Regions from separate parts of the Arthrobacter sp. UYCu723 genome, predicted to be linked through region 1. Evidence: predicted binding sites of a transcription regulator. Region 1 holds the regulator's gene; the other holds the start of a gene.
The links. The regulator LexA, encoded in region 1, represses DNA repair genes until DNA is damaged. The targets are predictions, from matches to a motif close to TCGAACANNTGTTCGA.
Positions count from the first base shown of each region.

Region 2: a site for LexA is predicted at 3,956-3,971, ahead of ACVWZ8_RS08535 (shikimate dehydrogenase). Genes of this name have one in related genera too.

Region 1 is NZ_JBSSBW010000001.1:123,188-132,225, reverse strand. Features, by position in the region: gene hflX (GTPase HflX) at 1-569, shown strand, start outside; gene ACVWZ8_RS00590 (ATP-dependent DNA helicase) at 562-2,751, shown strand; gene lexA (transcriptional repressor LexA) at 2,842-3,591, opposite strand; gene ACVWZ8_RS00580 (LysM peptidoglycan-binding domain-containing protein) at 3,963-4,400, shown strand; gene ACVWZ8_RS00575 (histidinol-phosphate transaminase) at 4,524-5,642, shown strand; gene hisB (imidazoleglycerol-phosphate dehydratase HisB) at 5,712-6,332, shown strand; gene hisH (imidazole glycerol phosphate synthase subunit HisH) at 6,329-7,099, shown strand; gene ACVWZ8_RS00560 (hypothetical protein) at 7,100-7,258, shown strand; gene priA (bifunctional 1-(5-phosphoribosyl)-5-((5-phosphoribosylamino)methylideneamino)imidazole-4-carboxamide isomerase/phosphoribosylanthranilate isomerase PriA) at 7,314-8,060, shown strand; gene ACVWZ8_RS00550 (SseB family protein) at 8,074-9,000, shown strand.
Region 2 is NZ_JBSSBW010000001.1:1,820,609-1,829,646, reverse strand. Features, by position in the region: gene pcaG (protocatechuate 3,4-dioxygenase subunit alpha) at 1-37, opposite strand, end outside; gene pcaH (protocatechuate 3,4-dioxygenase subunit beta) at 30-926, opposite strand; gene ACVWZ8_RS08540 (bifunctional sugar phosphate isomerase/epimerase/4-hydroxyphenylpyruvate dioxygenase family protein) at 997-2,973, opposite strand; gene ACVWZ8_RS08535 (shikimate dehydrogenase) at 2,973-3,854, opposite strand; gene ACVWZ8_RS08530 (IclR family transcriptional regulator) at 4,006-4,845, opposite strand; gene ACVWZ8_RS08525 (MFS transporter) at 5,071-6,390, shown strand; gene ACVWZ8_RS08520 (ATP-dependent DNA ligase) at 6,464-7,573, opposite strand; gene ACVWZ8_RS08515 (hypothetical protein) at 7,789-8,025, shown strand; gene ACVWZ8_RS08510 (MoaD/ThiS family protein) at 8,031-8,318, opposite strand; gene ACVWZ8_RS08505 (WD40/YVTN/BNR-like repeat-containing protein) at 8,325-9,038, opposite strand, start outside.

The sequences.
Region 1 (9,038 bases):
CCCTCGACCCGACGGTCCGCAAGGCCGAAACCTCGGACGGACTGGGCTACACCCTCGCCGACACCGTGGGGTTCGTCCGCTCGCTGCCCACCCAGCTCGTGGAGGCTTTCCGCTCCACCCTGGAAGAGATTGCCGACTCGGACCTGATCCTGCACGTCGTCGACGTCTCCCACCCGGATCCGGAGGGCCAGATTGCCGCCGTCCGCAAGGTCTTCAGCGAGGTCGACGCCCGCAAGGTGCCGGAAATCATCGTCCTGAACAAGGCCGACGCCGCCGACCCGTTCGTGATCGAACGGCTCAAGCAGCGCGAACCGCGCCACATTGTGGTGTCGGCACGCACCGGCGAGGGCATCCCGGAACTGCTCAAGGCCATCAGCGAGGGCATCCCGCGGCCCAGCGTGAAGCTGGAACTGATGATCCCGTACAACCGTGGGGACCTGCTCAACAAACTGCACGAGACCGACGCCGAGATCCTCAGCCTCGACCACGAGGAGACCGGCACCCGCGCCGTCGTGATGGTGCGCGAGGGCCTGGCCGCTGAACTGGATTCGTTCATCAGCAATGACTGAGGCAGCGGTGGCCGGGGGGGACCCGGACGCGAACCGCCCGGCGGGGGAGGACCCGGAAGGGGACGCGTCCGGCGGAAAGGCTTCAGCAGGCAAGGCTTCATCAGGCAAGGGTTCAGCAGGCAAGGGTTCAGCAGGAACCGGCGGACCACCCGGCGAGGAGTTCGTGATCGATCTGCTCGACAGGGCGGTGTCAGGCATGGGCGGACAGAGCCGCAGCGGCCAGCACGAGATGGCCCGGCAGGTGGCGCAGGCAATCGACACCGGCGACCATCTGCTGGTCCAGGCCGGCACCGGCACTGGCAAGTCCTTGGCCTACCTGATCCCGCTGATCGCGCATTCCCTTGTCAGTGACAAACCCACCCTCGTCTCCACCGCCACGCTGGCCCTGCAGACCCAGATCGTGGGCCGCGACCTGCCCAGGCTGCTCAAGACCATCACCCCTGCCCTGGACCGCCCGGTCAAGGTGGCCCTCGTCAAGGGCCGCTCCAACTATGTGTGCAAACACAAGCTCGAGGGAGGCTTCCCTTCCGAAGAACCCTCCGAGGGCCAGCTCTTCTCCCTCGGCGAGGACACGTCCGTGCCGCACTTCGCTGCCGCCATGGGCGGCCCTTCCTCCCAGCTCGGCAAGGAAGTCGTCCGGCTGCGCGAATGGGCCGAGGAGACCGCCACCGGGGACCGTGACGAGCTCATGCCCGGTGTGACGGACCGCGCCTGGCGCCAGGTCTCCGTCACGTCGATGGAATGCCTCGGCGCGCAGAAGTGCCCCCTGGCGGCCGAATGCTTCAGCGAACTGGCCCGGCAGAACGCTGCCGACGCCGACGTCGTCGTCACCAACCACGCCATGCTGGCGGTCAGCGCCTTCGAAGGCCTCGCCGTGCTGCCCGAGTACGACGTCGTGGTGGTGGACGAGGCGCACGAGCTGCAGGACCGCGTCACCGGGGCCGTGTCCGGCCAGCTCTCCGTGGCAATGGTGCATGTCGCCGCCTCCGGGGCCCGGAAGCACACCGGCATCACGGTGGACGCGCTCAACAACGCCGCGTCCAACCTCGAGCTTGCCATTGAAGGCGTCCCCAGCGGGCTGATGCCCAACGGGCTCAACAGCGAGCAGCTCGACTCCGTGGACCAGCTGCGTGACGCCTGCCGCGCCGCGCTCTCCGATTCCAAGGGGGACAGCGCCAACACCGCCGACGGCGGGCGCCAGCTCGCGCGCTCCCGCCTCATGGTCATCCTGGAACTCTGCGAACGGCTGCTCGCTGCCCGCGAAAACCGCGAGGTGGTCTGGTTTTCCCGGAACAGCACTTTCGACCCTGCGCAGGGATACTCCCAGCCGGACGAGAGCGCACCGGCCCTGATCAACGTGGCCCCGCTGAGCGTCGCCGGACGGCTCCGCGAGGGTCTGTTCGCGGACCACACGGTCATCCTGACCTCGGCCACCCTGGCCATCGGCTCCGCCTTCGAACCGGCGGCCGGAGGTCTGGGCCTGGTAGGCCCCGGCGCGCCCAGCTGGACCGGAGTCGACGTCGGCTCGCCCTTCGACTACCCCAAGCAGGGCATCCTCTATGTTGCCAAGCACCTGCCCAAGCCCGGCCGCGGCACGTCCCCGGAGGCGCTGGACGAGCTGGAAAAACTGATCCGGGCTTCCGGCGGAGGGGCACTGTGCCTCTTCTCGTCCCGGCGGGCTGCCGAGGACGCCGCCGAGGCGATGCGCCCCCGGCTGGACATGACCATTCTGTGCCAGGGGGATTCGACCATGACGGCGCTCGTGCGCCAGTTCGCCGATGAACCGGACACCTGCCTCTTCGGCACCATGTCCCTGTGGCAGGGCGTCGACGTCCCGGGGGGCTCCTGCCGGCTCGTAGTCATCGACAGGATTCCGTTCCCGCGGCCGGATGACCCGCTCATGACAGCGCGCTCCCGCGCGGTGGCCCAGGCCGGCGGCAACGGATTCATGAGTGTGTCCGCAACCCACGCCGCGATCCGGCTGGCCCAGGGAGCCGGACGGCTGATCCGCACGACGACGGACAAGGGAGTCGTGGCGGTGCTGGATTCGCGGCTGTCCACGGAACGCTACGGGGGATTCCTCCGGGCCGCTCTGCCGCCGTTCTGGCCGACCACCGATCCGGCAATTGCCATGGCGGCTTTGGAACGGCTCTACAAGGAGTCGGCGCAGACCGCCAAGTAGGCGGACGGAGCACCCCGCAGCAGGGAATGTGTTGGGCCCCGCCGGCATCCCCCGTCCGGGGGACGCCGGCGGGGCTCTGTGTGGCAGGTGCTAGAGGGAGCGCAAGACCGAGACGACCTTGCCCATAATGACGGCGTGGTCGCCGAGGATTGGCTCGTACTGCGTGTTCTGGGGCAACAGCCAGGTGTGGCCGTCGCGCTGGCGGAACGTCTTGACCGTGGCCTCGTCGTCCAGCAGTGCGGCAACAATGTCGCCGTTCACGGCGTCACCCTGCCGGCGCACCACCACCCAGTCGCCGTCGCAGATGGCGGCATCGATCATCGAGTCGCCCGCCACCTTCAACATGAAGAGCTCTCCGTGGCCCACCAGCTGGCGCGGCAACGGCATGACGTCTTCCACAACCTGGTCCGCGAGGATGGGGCCACCGGCCGCGATACGGCCGACGAGGGGGACCATTGCGGTATCCGTAGCGCTGGCCAGTTCCGAGACGGACAGCCCGCCCACGGCACGCAGGCCGCTGGACTTCGCCACTCCCGAGACCTTGGAGCTGCCCTCGTCAAGGGTCAACGGCATGAGCACTTCCATGGCGCGCGGCCGCTTGGGATCCCGCCGCAGGTAGCCGAGCTTCTCGAGTTGGGAGAGCTGGTGCGTCACGCTGGAGAGACTCGCCAGTCCCACGGTGTCGCCAATCTCGCGCATGGAGGGAGGGTAGCCGTTGTCCGTCACCGAACGCTGGATGGTTTCGAGGATCTTCTTCTGCCGGACGGTCAGGCTCTTGGGAGGCCTGGCTGACTGCGGGCTCCGTTGGGACGCCCGGCCGCCGGTGGCTGGTGCTGCCATATTCGCCAATGCCTTTCCAATCCGCCCGGCTGCCTTGCGGCAGTTACCGGGACCTTCCGGCCTGAATGTCAGACCCCGCTGATCAACTACTGATGATCGACTGCAGAAGTGGTTGTCCTGTGACTCAAACGTAGGCCAGCCACACAGTTTTTTCAAACATTTGTTCTAGCGAGTCTCGACAATGTTCGTTAATAGGTGCTAAAACTGGACAGGTGAAGTTCGAAGATGTGTTCGAACCTCCGGGGGCTGGATGAGAGTATCGCAGTTGGATGAGGGCGTTTGTTCGGTTCTATGTTCGAAGGTTAGGCCGGTTGGCGGCAGGTACGTGGAGTACACCGGGCGGCACAGTATGGTCCAGGAGGGCTCAGTTCATGTCAGCATCAAGCGCGTTTCACGACACTTTCGGCCATGACGCATCCGGCGGGTATGGCCGGTCCGTACCTCGGGTTTCGTTCCGTCCGGCCGCTCCGGCCGGCGGTGCGTCCCGCACCAAGCAGGCACCCCTGCGGCTGACCAGGCGGGGCCGGTTCGTCTTCTTCGGAGTGCCGTTGATCCTGCTGGCCGCCCTGATCCTTTCCTTCAGCGGCTTCCTGAATGCACCTGCCAAGGCTTCCGAATCTGTTGAGGAGCTGTCACTGACCCCCACCGTCTCTGTCACGGTGCAGCCCGGGGAATCGCTGTGGGCCATCGCCGGGACCGTGGCACCCGGGCGCGACCCCCGCGACATCGTCGCCGACATCGTCCAGCTCAACAACCTCGATGCCGCCCGCGTCCTGCCCGGCCAGACGCTCTTCGTCCCGGCCCAGTAGTCCAGCCCAGTAGTCTTCCGGCCCCGGGAACGTCGCGTACCAAGCAGCCGCCAAGGCGCCGACGGACCTGGCCCGAGCCGTCACAGTTTCAGGGCCCGCCGCCGTCTCACTTAAACTACTGAAGTGACTGACCAGTTAGAGCGCCTGAACCGACTTCCCCTCCGGACCAATCTGCGGGGAATGAGCCCCTACGGGGCACCCCAGCTGGACGTCCCCATCCTGCTCAACGTCAACGAGAACACCCACGGTGTGCCGGCGGACGTCCGAGCGGCCATCGCCGCGGCCGTAACAGAGGCAGCGGCCGGCCTGAACCGGTATCCGGACCGCGAGTTCACGGAACTGCGCGAAGCCCTGGCGGAATACCTCGGTCACGGGCTGGGCGCGGAGCACATCTGGGCAGCGAACGGCTCCAACGAGGTGCTCCAGCAGATCCTCCAGGCCTTCGGCGGACCCGGACGCACGGCACTGGGCTTCCCTCCCACGTACTCCATGTACCCCCTGCTCGCCGCGGGGACGGACACGGAATACATCGTGGGGGTGCGGGCCGATGACTACGGGCTGAGTGCGGAGTCGGCGGCGCGCCAGGTCCGCGAACTTCAGCCCAACATCGTCTTCCTCTGCTCCCCGAACAACCCCACCGGCACGGGCCTGGGCCTCGAAGTGGTGCAGGCTGTGTACGAGGCCGGCCAAGCCAGCCAGACGATCGTGATCGTCGATGAGGCGTACCACGAGTTCGCCCACGACGGTACGCCGAGTGCGCTCGAGCTGCTGCCGGGCCGGGAACGGCTGATCGTCTCGCGCACCATGAGCAAGGCCTTCGCCCTTGCCGGCGCGCGCGTGGGCTACATGGCGGCAGCCCCCGGGGTGGCCGACGCCCTTCGCCTCGTCCGGCTTCCCTACCACCTCTCCGCCATCACCCAGGCAACCGCCCTTGCCGCCCTGCACCACCGCGTGGCGCTCATGGCCGACGTCGAGGACATCAAGCGGCAGCGGGACAGGATCGTTGCCGAACTGCAGCGGATGGGCCTCAAGCCGTCCGCCTCGGATTCGAACTACGTCTTCTTCGGCGGTCTCCAAAACCCGCACGCGGTTTGGCAGGGACTGCTGGACGCCGGGGTGCTCATCCGGGACGTCGGCATCCCCGGCCACCTGCGCGTCACCGCCGGCACTGAGACGGAAACCACAGCTTTCCTTGAGGCCCTCGACCAGATCCTGAGCAGCCCCGCGAAACAGCGGGCCTAGACTTGACTCCGGGTCAAGTACAACGCCAGAACGCCTAGCACCGCCTTCATCACAAAAGGACACCTGCACATGAGCATCACCGGATCAACCGCTGCCCGGACCGCCCGCCTGGAACGGACCACCAGCGAGTCATCCGTCCTGGTCGAGATCAACCTGGACGGCACCGGCGTCTCGGACATCAGCACCTCGGTCCCGTTCTATGACCACATGCTGACGGCGCTGAGCAAGCACTCCCTGATCGACATGACGGTCAAGGCCACAGGCGATACGCACATCGACGTCCACCACACGGTGGAAGATGTCGCCATTACCTTTGGCGAGGTCCTGCGCACCGCGCTGGGGAACAAGGCCGGCATCCGCCGCTTCGGCGAGGCGACGGTGCCGCTGGACGAAGCCCTGGCGCACGCCGTCGTCGATGTCTCCGGGCGGCCGTACCTGGTCCACGGCGGCGAGCCGGCAGGCCAGGAATACCACCTGATCGGCGGACACTTCACGGGTTCCCTGACCCGGCACGTCTTCGAGGCGATCACCTTGCACGCGGGCATCTGCCTGCACATGAATGTCACCGCCGGCCGGGACCCGCACCACATCGTCGAGGCCCAGTTCAAGGCTTTCGCCCGCGCCCTGCGCGCCGCCGTCGAGCCGGATCCCCGCGTCGAAGGCATCCCGTCCACCAAGGGTGCACTGTGACCGGCAAGGTGCTGCAGGACGGCGCCATCCTCAACCCCGACGCCGGCCGGAAGCCCGTCTCACCCGAGGGCAAACCCACCGTTACGGTGCTGGATTACGGATCCGGCAACGTCCGCTCGGCCGTCCGTGCCCTCGAGCGGGCCGGCGCCGAGGTCATCCTCAGTGCCAGGCCCGAGGACGTCCTGAACGCCGACGGCCTTGTCGTCCCCGGTGTCGGAGCCTTCGAAACGGTCATGCGCGAGCTCAAGGCCGTCGACGGGATCCGGATGATCGGACGCCGCGTGGCAGGCGGCCGTCCCGTGCTGGCTATCTGCGTGGGCCTGCAGGTCCTGTTCGAGGCCGGTGTGGAACACGGCACCGAGGCCCCGGGGATGGGGGAGTGGCCCGGCAAGGTGGAACTGCTGCCTGCCGAGGTGGTGCCGCACATGGGCTGGAATACAGTTTCGGTGCCGGAAGGTTCGAAGCTGTTCGCCGGTGTCGAGAACGAGCGATTCTACTTTGTGCACTCCTACGGCGTCCAGAACTGGGATTTCGACGTGATCCAGCCCCGGATGATTGCGCCGCTGGTCACTTGGTCCGAACACGGCGCCCCGTTCATCGCGGCGGTTGAAAATGGTCCGTTGTGCGCCACCCAGTTCCACCCGGAGAAGTCCGGCGACGCCGGCGCACGCCTGCTGCGCAACTGGGTCGAGGGCCTGCGCAAGGGGTCCCCGGACGCGGCTGCCCCGGGCAGCGCAACCGGCGCCGGCCCGGAACAGGCCGCCTAGATGTGGTCCATCGTCCTGATGGGGCTTGCCGGCCTGCTGGTTGGCGGGGCGCTGTCCTTCCGGCAGCAGAAGAGTCCGCGCTGGGTCCAGATCGTCTTCTACGTGCTGGCCGGGATGTCGCTTCTGGCCGCCTATTTCCTGACGCTGCCCGCCTCCTAGCGGTCCCGCAGCATTCCCGACCATCCGCCGCCACCTGAGAAGCTGAGGATCCCCGATGACCACCGAAACCCCGCTGCCCGTGCTCGAGCTGCTGCCCGCCGTCGACGTCGTCAACGGCCAGGCCGTCCGGCTCGTTCAGGGCGAAGCCGGAAGCGAAACGAGCTACGGCACCCCGCTGGAGGCCGCACTCAACTGGCAGCAGCAGGGGGCCGAGTGGGTCCACCTCGTGGACCTTGACGCCGCTTTCGGCCGGGGATCCAACGCCGAACTGCTGCGCGAAGTCGTGGGACGCCTGGACATCAAAGTGGAGCTCTCCGGCGGCCTGCGCGACGACGAATCGCTCGAGAAGGCCCTCGATCTCGGCGTCGCCCGGGTCAACCTCGGCACCGCGGCGCTGGAGAACCCGGAGTGGACGTCCCGCGTGATCGAGCGCTTCGGCGACAAGATCGCCGTCGGCCTGGACGTCCGCGGCACCACCCTCGCCGGACGCGGCTGGACCAAGGAAGGCGGCGACCTCTGGGAGGTCCTGGCCAGGCTGGAAGAGGCTGGCTGCGCCCGTTACGTCGTGACGGACGTGACCAAGGACGGCACCCTGCAGGGTCCCAACGTCGAGCTGCTGCGCCGGATGGTGGAGAAGACCGGCAAGCCCGTCGTCGCGTCCGGGGGCATCTCCAGCCTCGAGGACCTCAAGGTGCTGCGCTCCCTCGTCCCGCTCGGCGTCGAGGGCGCGATTATCGGCAAGGCCCTCTACAACGGAAACTTCACGCTGCCCGAGGCACTCGACGCCGCCGGCCGCCGCTAACCGGACCGCAGCCATGGAACACCAGCCGGCAGGCACCAACCCGGCGCCGGACGCAGGCGGGAACACCGCCCCGCCCCGGCATCTGCCCGGGCACATCGCGGCAGCACTGGCGGGCGCCGGCGGTCCGGCCGACTCGGCCGGCCAGCCGTGGGCCGGGCGGAGCCTCGCCGGCGACGACGCCAGGATCCACAATTTCGAAGACGACGACGGCGCGGCGGACGCCGGTTACCTGGCGGCCCTCGCGCGCCTCGCCAGCGGCGACGGCGACGAAGCCGCAGTCATCGCCTCACTCGCCACCGCACGCGTCTTCGTGCCGATCCTTGCCCGGCTCGCGGAACAGGGCGAAGGCTCGACCCGCCCGGCAGGGGACAAATTGCACGGGGACAAGGAGTCCGACATGGCCCTCGTCACCCTCAAGGCGCCCGACGGCCGGACGGCCATGCCTGTGTTCACCTCGGCCGCGGCGCTTCAGGCCTGGCATCCCGAGGCCCGCCCGGTTGCCGTGTATACGGCCCGGGCAGCGCTGTCCGCCGTCGCCGAGGGCGCCGAGCTGCTGGTTCTGGACCCCGGCTCGGACCTGACGTATGTGGTGCGCCGGCCCGCCGTCTGGGCCCTCGCTCAGCAGCAGCCGTGGACCCCGTCGTACGCTGATCCTGTGCTGGCGCAGTCCCTAGGCGCGGCCGCGGTAGGCTTTCCGGAGGTCCGGCGTGTTGAAATTCATCCAGGCGGTGGAGTTGCCTCAACTGCGGCTGATGGACGGCAGCTTCCCGGCGGAGGTGCGGGCCCGGAACTCCGGGTGGTCCTCTACCTCGAGGACGGGCTCGACGCCGCGGGGGTGCAGTCCATCGTGGCCGGCCTAAACAACGCCTGGGCCCGGAATGAATTGTTTGCCGAGCGGGTTGACTCGATCGAAGTCAAGTTGCAGCGCGCAGCACCATAGCTGACGGCCAGCGGGGGACTCCTGCCGGAAGCAGTACC
Region 2 (9,038 bases), 1.7 Mb from region 1:
GTCCGGGAGTGGGGGTGAGTTTGGTGGGGTTACTCATGATCATCACTTTCTGCTCCCAGGGCCTCGTTCTCGGTCCAGGTCCGCTTCGACCCGGTCAGGACAATGTCCCAGTTGTACGCCAGCGCCCATTCGGGCCTGGTCTGCTCGTGGTTGTACGTGGCCACGAGCCGGTCCCGGGCGTCCTGGTCCACGATGGACTGGTAGATCGGGTCCAGCGGGAAGAGCTGGTCCCCGGGGAAGTACATCTGGGTGACGATCCGCTGGGTGAATTCCTGGCCGAACAGCGAGAAGTGGATGTGCGCCGGGCGCCAGGCGTTGAGGTGGTTCTTCCAGGGGTAGGCGCCGGGCTTGATGGTGGTGAAACTGTAGGAGCCGTCGGCACCCGTGATGCAGCGGCCGACGCCGGTGAAGTTCGGGTCGAGGGGGGCCGGGTGCTGGTCCCTCTTGTGGATGTAGCGGCCGGCGGAGTTGGCCTGCCAGATCTCCACGAGCTGCCCGGCCACGGGACGGCCGTCGCCGTCGAGCACGCGGCCCGAGACGACGATGCGTTCGCCCAGCGGTTCCCCGTTGTGCTGGATGGTGAGGTCCGATTCCAGCGCGTGCACGTCCATGTGCCCGAACGCCGGGGAGAACAGCTCGATGGTTTCCGGGTCCGCGTGGTGCAGGTCCTTGGTCGGATGGCGCAGGATGCTGCTGCGGTAGGGCGCGTAGTCCAGCCGGGGCTGGACCTCGGCCGGGGCGGCGTTCTGGAGCGCCTGTGCGTAGGCGTCGCCAAGGGCTTTCATCTCGGCGCTGAGGTCCGCCTGCGACTCCGCGGCGGCATCCAGCGGCGGGTGCGTCGTCGGTGCGGCCCCGGTGGCTTTGTCGGACACGTCCTCGGTGAGCGGATCCGCGTTGTAGACCTCGAGGTTGATCTCTTCAGGCACGGCAGCCTCCTTTTCGTTGGGTGTGGGTACTGGTCGGTTCGGCCAGGGGGTTCGACTCAGGGGGTTCGGCTCAGGGGGTGGGCTTCAGCTGGTGCAGGTGGTCGTACTGGACGGCGTGCCGCACCGGGGCGTTCGGTGCCCCGTAGCCGTCGTAGGCGCCGCGGCGTTCCACCATTTCAAAGAACACGCTGCCGACGGTGGCGGTGTAGAAGTGCAGGAATTCGCCGTCGGCATCGCGGTCGTAGAGCAGGTTGAGCTCCCGGAGGGTGGCCAGGAAAGCCGGCTCCAGGTCGAACCGCGCCTCCAGATCCTCGTAGTAGTTTTCCGGGATCCGCAGGAAGTCCAGGCCGCGGGCCTGGGCGGCGCGGGCCGTCGCCACGAGGTCGTCCACCGCGAAGGCGATGTGTTCCTGGTAGCTCCGGCGCTGGCCGGTGCCGCCGGTCCCTGCCGCGCTCGGCGTGGTCCCTTCCTGCTGGAGCAGCGGGGCCAGGTTCAGCACCAGGCGGACGCCGCGGTCCCGGGTCAGCATCACCTGGGAGCGGATCAGCCCGGTGGGGCTGGCGACTTCGGCGTACGGCTGCGGTTCCAGCGCGAGGGCGCTCGTGTAGAAGAGCACGGCTTCGTCGAAGTGCTGCCAAGGCTGGGCGAGGTTGACGTGGTCGATCACGGCGCCCGGAGCCCCGGCCCGGCCCGCGGCGGGGAGTTCCAGTCCTTCGCCGAATTCCCGGGTCCACGCGGCGGTGCCGTCGGGGCTGCCCTGGCAGAGGAAGATCTCGGTGGAGTCCGGGGCCGCGAAGCCCTGGAAGATCTCCTCGTCGGCCTGGCTCTTGCGCGGCACGGCCGGGGCCTTGAGCTGCTGGGCGCGGGCGGCGGCAATCACCGGGGAATCGACGTCGAACCCCACCGCGGAAATGGCAGCGGAAATGGCAGGGGCGGTGGCCGTCCCGGAACTTTCGGCACCCGCCGACTCTTCGTTGATGATGACGCGGGCGTGACCCATGGTCCACAATTGCACGTTCTTGGTCCGGTGCCGGCCGTTGAACGCGAAGCCGAGCTGGCCCAGCAGGGTCTCCAGCGCGGCGGTGTCCGCAGCCCGGACCTCGGCGAAGTTGAAACCGGCGGGTTCGGCCACCTGCGGGAGCGTGGCCAGTTCCATCGGGTACCGGCGGCGGGTACCCGGGACGAGGCCGGCGGACTGGCCGTCCGGGCCGGCGGCAGCCGGGTTCGCGTCGAGCCACTTGGCGCTTTGTTCCTCCAGCCAGATGAGCGAGCGCATGGCATCCACGGCGGTGCGTTCGACGTCGGACTGGCGGAAGACGTCGTTGAAGACCTCGAGGGAGACCGGTCCGGTGTAGCCGGCCCGGACCACGTGGCCCAGGAATTTGGCGAGTTCGAACTGCCCCTCGCCCGGGAACACGCGGTAGTGCCGGCTCCAGGACAGCACGTCCAAGGACAGCTTCGGCGCATCGGCGACCTGCACGAAGAAGATCTTGTCCGGATTGAAGGACTCGATCGGCGCGGTGTCCCAGTCACGGGACAGGATGTGGAAGGAGTCCAGGCAGGTGCCCAGATTGGGGTGGTCCACCGTCTGCACCAGCCGGTGGGCATGCTCGTAGTCGTTGACATATTTGCCCCACGCGAGCGCCTCGTAGGCCACCTTGATGCCGTGGTCGGCGGCGAGCCCGGCCAGCCGGGAAAGCTGGGCGGCGCGGAGGTCGTCGTCGTCGATGCTGGCGGTGCCCACGTTGGAGCAGACCAGGACGGTGTCCATGCCGAGGCGGGACATCAGCCGGAACTTGGCCTCCGCGCGGCGCAGGTTGGCGGCGAGCAGTTCCTCCGGGACGCTGTCGAAGTCGCGGAACGGCTGGTAGAGATCCAGGCTCAGGCCCAGGTCCGCGGCCATCTTCCGGACGTCCTCCGGGCTCAGCGGGGACGTGACGAGGTCCTGCTCGAAGATCTCGATCCCGTCGAAGCCGGCGACGGCGCAGGCCTGCAACTTCTCCCGCAGCGTGCCGGAGAGGCACACGGTGGCGATTCCGGTGCGCATCAGGCGGCCACCTCTTCCGCGGCGACGAGCTCCAGGAAGTGGGCCCGCATACGCTCCGCATCGGGCTCGAGACCGGTGAAGATCCGGAAGGCGTCGGCAGCCTGGCCGACGGCCATCCGTCCGCCGTCGAGCACCTCGCAGCCCTTCGCCCGGGCCTCGCGGACCAGTTCGGTCTCGATCGGGCGGTAGACGATGTCCGCGACCCAGTGCCGGGACTCCACGTGGGACATGTCCAGCGGAACGCCCGGGTGGGCGGCCATGCCCACCGGGGTGCAGTGCACCAGACCGTCGGCCTGCGGCATCAGCCGCGGCAGCTCCGCCGTCGTCCGGGCCGTGACTTTCTGGTCCGGAAAGAACCCGGCGAGTTCGGTGGCGCGCGCCGCGCAGCGCCCGGCGTCGGTGTCCACGAGCTCGAGTTCTTGGACCCCGGCGGTGAGCAGGGCGTAGGCGACGGCGGACCCGGCACCGCCGGCGCCCAGCTGCACCACGCGGTCCAGCTTGGCGCCGGGCAGGCCCGAGGCCAGGGCCGCGGCGAAGCCGGAGAAATCGGTGTTGTGGCCGACGAATCGGCCGTCCCGGATGGTCACTGTGTTCACCGCGCCGAGGCGCCGGGCGTCGGGCGTGACCTCATCCAGGCATTCCAGGACCAGCTGCTTGCACGGGTGGGTGATGTTCAGCCCGTTGAAGCCGAGGCGCTGCGCGCCGGTGAGGAGCTCGCCCACGGCCGCGCCGGGGAGCCCCAGCTCCAGGAGGTCGATGGGGCGGTAGAGGTACCGGAGGCCCTGGAGGTCGCCTTCGCGTTCGTGCATATAGGGAGTAAGTGACGGCATCACGCCATCACCCACCAGTCCCACGAGGAAGGACTCTGCTCGATTGCTCATCCGTATAGCTCCTTTGACAACGGCACTCGGCCGGCGGGGACGCCCAGGGCGTCGCCGGCGGGCCGGGTGATGGGGATTACTGTAGCGCAAATGTTCACATCTTGCACGGTTGTTCTAGTAGCGAACAGGTGATGACGACTCATGGCCGGCCTCACCGTTGCGGAAGCCTGGCGGACAGCTCCGCCGCTGCTGACTGCAGCAGCGGCACAAGAGCCACGAGGGCCTCCATGCTCATCCGGAAGACCGGTACGGCGGTGGCCAGGGATGCAAAGGCCTGGCCCTGGGAGCTGAAGACCGGGACCGCAATGGCCCGCATGCCCAGCTCGTTCTCCTCGTCCATGGTGGCGTAGCCGCGGCGCCGGACCAGCTCGATCTCTGCCCGGAAGGCCTCACGGTCCGTGATGGAAAACTCGGTCAGCGGCGCCAGCTCCAGGCCTTCCACGAGCTCGGCGCGGGCGGCTTCATCAGCAAAGGCCACCAGCGCCTTGCCCACCGAGGTGGTGTGCAGCGCGCCGAGGTGGCCGGGATCGCTCGTGACCCGGAAGGTCTGCGGCCCGTCCACTTTGTTGACGGTGAGATGGTGGACCCCGTCGCGCACGGACAGGATGGTGGCCTCCCCCGTCTCCTGCGTGACGCGGCGCAGGATGGGCAGGGCCGTGCCGGCAAAGCCGTGGTGGTTGGAAACCCGCTGTCCGAGCTGGAAGACGCGCAGGCCCAGGTGGTAGCGGCGGCCGTCCGGTTCGTAGTCCACAAAACCGTCCCTGGTCAGGGAGCCCAGCAGGCGGTAGGTGGTGCTGAACGGCAGATCTGCCCGGCGGGACAGCTCGGCAGCGCTAGCCCCGCGGGGCTCGTCACCCAGCAGGACCAGCAGGCCCAGGGCTTTGCCCACCATGTCCGTCCGGGAGTCCTCCTTCGGAGACTTGGGGGACTTGGCTGCCGGCGTCGGAGGGGCGTCAGTCTCGGTCGATTCTGTGTCTTGGTTCACACTCATGACTCAATGCTCTCACATAGTGAGAGCTATTTCTAGATGGTGATTATTTTGCTTGACAGGTGACACCGCTCACAGCCATGATTGCTACATCGCACGAGTAGCTCCCACAATGTGGCTACTAGTCCGGGTCTTTCCACGGACCTCCGGCTACCGCACACTTGAATCATGCGGCGGCTGAGACCTTCCTGATCCATCCGCGACAATGTCGTCACACCAAAGGAACACATGAGCCAGACACTCCCGTCCACGACGCCGGGCACTGCCGCACCGGCCGGGACACCGAAAAAGGCGGCCCTCGCCAGCTTCCTGGGCAGCGCCGTCGAGTATTACGACTTCTTCATCTTCGGCTCCGCCGCCGCCCTGATCTTCCCCAAGGTTTTCTTCCCGGACGCCGACGCCAACGCGGCGATCATGTCCTTCGCAACCTTCGGCTTCGCCTACGTCGCCCGGCCGGTCGGCGCCGTCATCCTGGGCCACTTCGGTGACCGGGTGGGCCGGCGGAAGGTCCTCATGTTCACGCTGCTGCTGATGGGCGCGTCGACCTTCCTGATCGGCTGCCTGCCGGACTTCAAGACCGTCGGCTGGTGGGCCCCCGTCCTTCTGGTGCTGGCGCGTCTCTGCCAGGGTCTGTCCGCAGCCGGCGAGCAGGCCGGCGCCTCTTCCATGACGCTGGAGCATGCCCCGGATAACCGCCGCTCCTTCTTCACCTCCTGGACGCTCACGGGCACCCAGGGCGGCCAGATCCTCGCGGCCCTCGTCTTCATTCCGGTCCTGGCCCTGCCTGACGAGATCAAATACGGCATCGGCTGGCGCATCCCGTTCTGGCTCAGCGCCGTCGTCGTTGTGGTTGCGTTCTTCATCCGCCGGACGCTGCACGAGCCGCCGGCCTTCGAGGCAGCCCAAAAGTCCGCCCAGATCTCCAAGCTCCCCGTCGCCGACCTCCTCAAGGACCACTGGCGCGATGTCCTCCGCGTGGTCGCCTGCGCCTTCATCGCCGCAGTCTCCACCGTGTTCGGCACGCTCGCCATCAGCTACGCCAAGAACGTCGCCGGTGTGGACGGCACCACCACGCTGTGGCTCGTTGTCGGCGCCAACCTGGTCGCCCTGGGCACGCAGCCGCTGTTCGGCAAGCTTGCGGACCGGATCGGCCGCAAGCCGGTGTTCATCTACGGTGCCCTGGTCAGCGCGGTCCTGACGCCGTTGTTCCTGCTGAGCCTGGAGTCCGGCAGCGTCCCGCTGATGTTCCTCGCCGCGATCGGCTTCTTCTCCTTCGGTTACGCGGCCTCCAACGCCGTCTGGCCGTCCTTCTACGCCGAAATGTTCAGCACCAGGGTCCGCTTCTCCGGCCTGGCGATCGGCACCCAGCTCGGCTTCCTGATGGCCGGCTTTGCCCCGGCGATCGTGGCAGCCATGGGCGGCATAAAGCCCGGCGGTTGGGTGCAGATCAGCATCTTCACCGCGGTCATCTGCGTCATCTCTGCCGTCTCGGCACTGACCGCCAAGGAAACGTTCAAGGTCCCCACCCAGGAACTCGGACTGCGTTAAGGCTCAACGGCAACACCTACGACGGCGGTCCGCCCTTCCCGGGACGGGCCGCCGTCTGCGTTGGCGCGAGTGTCTAGCGGCCGCCGGTTTCCAGCACCTGGGCCAGGTCATAGGAGACCGGCTCCTCGAGCTGTTCATAGGTGCAGGAGCGCGGATCACGGTCCGGGCGCCAGCGCACGAACTGCGCCGTGTGGCGGAACCTCACGCCTTCCATGTGGTCGTATTTCACTTCCACGACGCGTTCCGGGCGGAGCGGTGTGAAGGACAGGTCCTTGCCCCCGCTCCACCGGCTGCCCTCCGCATTCCGCGGCGTCCGGGCGCCCTCCTCCTGCCGGGCCGGGGTCCACGGGTGGTCCTCGAGGCCGGTGACGAGGGGCTGGAGCTCCTCGAAGAGGTCCTTGCGGCGCTGCATCGGGAAGGCGCCCACCACACCCACATTGGCGAGGACGCCGTCGTCGTCGTAAAGGCCCAGCAGCAACGACCCGATGCGGTCCGGCCCGGACGTGTGCACCCGGTACCCGGCGAGGACGCAGTCCGCGGTGCGTTCATGCTTGATCTTGACCATGGCGCGTTTATCCGGCTGGTACGTACCGTCCAGGGCTTTGGCCACGATCCCGTCCAGGCCGGCCCCTTCAAACTGGCTGAACCACTGCCCGGCGGTCTCCCGGTCCCGGGTCGCGGGCGTCAGATGGATGGGCGCGGCACTCCCGGCCAGCGCCCGTTCCAGCGCGCCGCGCCGCTCGGAAAAGGGCCGCGCGGTGAAGTCCTCCTCAGCCAGCGCCAGCAGATCAAACGCCACAAAACTCGCCGGAATCTCCTCGGCCAGCAGCCGCACCCTGCTTGCGGCCGGATGGATGCGCTGCTGGAGCGCATCGAAGTCGAGCCGGTCCCCGGAAGCGCCCACCAGGATGATTTCACCGTCGACCACACAGCGCGGCGGCAGGTTCGCCTTGAGCGCTTCAACCAGCTCCGGGAAGTAACGGGTCAGGGGTTTACCGTTGCGGCTGCCGATCTCCACCTCCTCACCGTCGCGGAAGATGATGGACCGGAAACCGTCCCACTTCGGCTCAAAACTCCACCCCGGCCCGGAGTCCCCGGAGCCCGAGTCCCCGGTTCCCCCGGGGAGCGCACTCGCGGCCTTCGCCAGCATCGGCGCGATCGGGGGCATCAGGGGCAGTCGCATAGGCCCCATTCTTACCCGGCGGTCCGCTCGCCGCCAGCCCCCGCCGGCAGGTATTCCTCGACACACCCCTGAGGACAGTTTTGCCGGGCGGGCACCCAAACCTTACCCAGAGCTTACGCACCGCTTACCGGGCCGAAACGCCGCCGCAACATAGGCACGTCACACTGGAAGTGCCGGCAAGAGCAGGCACCAGCTCCATTCCAGGAGGCCCCGCCATGTTGAAGGAAGCCAAAGCCCATGTGACCCGCGTCCGCGCTGTGGATCAGCTGCACCGCGGCGACGAGATCGAGGCCCGCCTGCGGATCGGCCCGAACTACGACGACGTCGTGATCCGCCGCGGCAGCGTGCAGGAAACCGCGCCAGGAATCGGCGTCGTCTGGATCATGGACCGGCAGTCCGGCACACGCAAGGCCATCAACACGGACGAGTGCAGCCTCTGGCGGGTCGCCTGAGACCGCTAGCCTCCCGCGACCGACTGGATGATCAGCAGTTCCTGGCCCGGGGAGACCTCGGTGGCCAGGCCCTGCAGCCGGCGGATCTCATTCCCGTTGACGTAGATATTCACGTAGCGCCGGACCGCCCCGGTTTCATCCCGCAAACGCCTGGAAAGCGCCGGGTAGCCCCCGGTCACCGAGTCCAGCACCGCCGCAACAGTCACCGCCGCGCCGGCGGGCGCAGTCAGGACGGACTGCCCGCCGGCGAGCGGCTGGAGCACGCTGGGAAGCAGGACGCTGATCTCAGTCATGGACGCTCAGGCGTTCACGGCGACGCCGGGCGCGGCAACGGGTACGGGTGCGGAGGACACGGCCGCGGCCCGCACGCACAGCACGTCCGGCAGGTGGGAGGCCACTTCGGTGAAGTGTTCGCCCTCGTCGGCGCTGGCGTAGACGCTCCCGCCGCGTGTCCCGAAGTACACGCCGGCCGGCTCCGCCGCATCGACGCACGCGGCGTCCCGGAGCACGGCGTTGAACTCAGCCCGCGGAAGGCCGGAGTCGAGCCGTTTCCAGCTCGCGCCGGCGTCGTCGGTCCGGTGGACGGCAAGTTTGCCTTCCGGCGGGATCCTTTCACCGTCAGCTTTCAGCGGGATCACCCAGGCGGTGCCTGCCCGGCGCGGATGGGTGAGCATCACGAAGCCGAAGTCCGCCGGCAGCCCTTCAGCGATCGACTGCCAGTGCTCGGCGTCGTCGTCGCTGCGGTAGACGCCGTGGTGGTTCTGCGCGTAGAGGCGGCCGTCGACGGCGGCGTCGGCCGCAATCTTGTGGACGCACTGGCCGAATTCCGGGTTGGGATCGGGCATGAAGTACGCCGAAATCCCCTTGTTCCGGGGCTCCCAGGAAGTGCCGCCGTCGAGCGAGCGGTAGACCCCGCCGGTGCTCATGGCAACATGGACCTTCTCTCCCGTGGGGTCGACGACGATCGAATGCGCCGCGGCGCCGCCGTACCCGGCTCCCCATTCGGTGCGGTG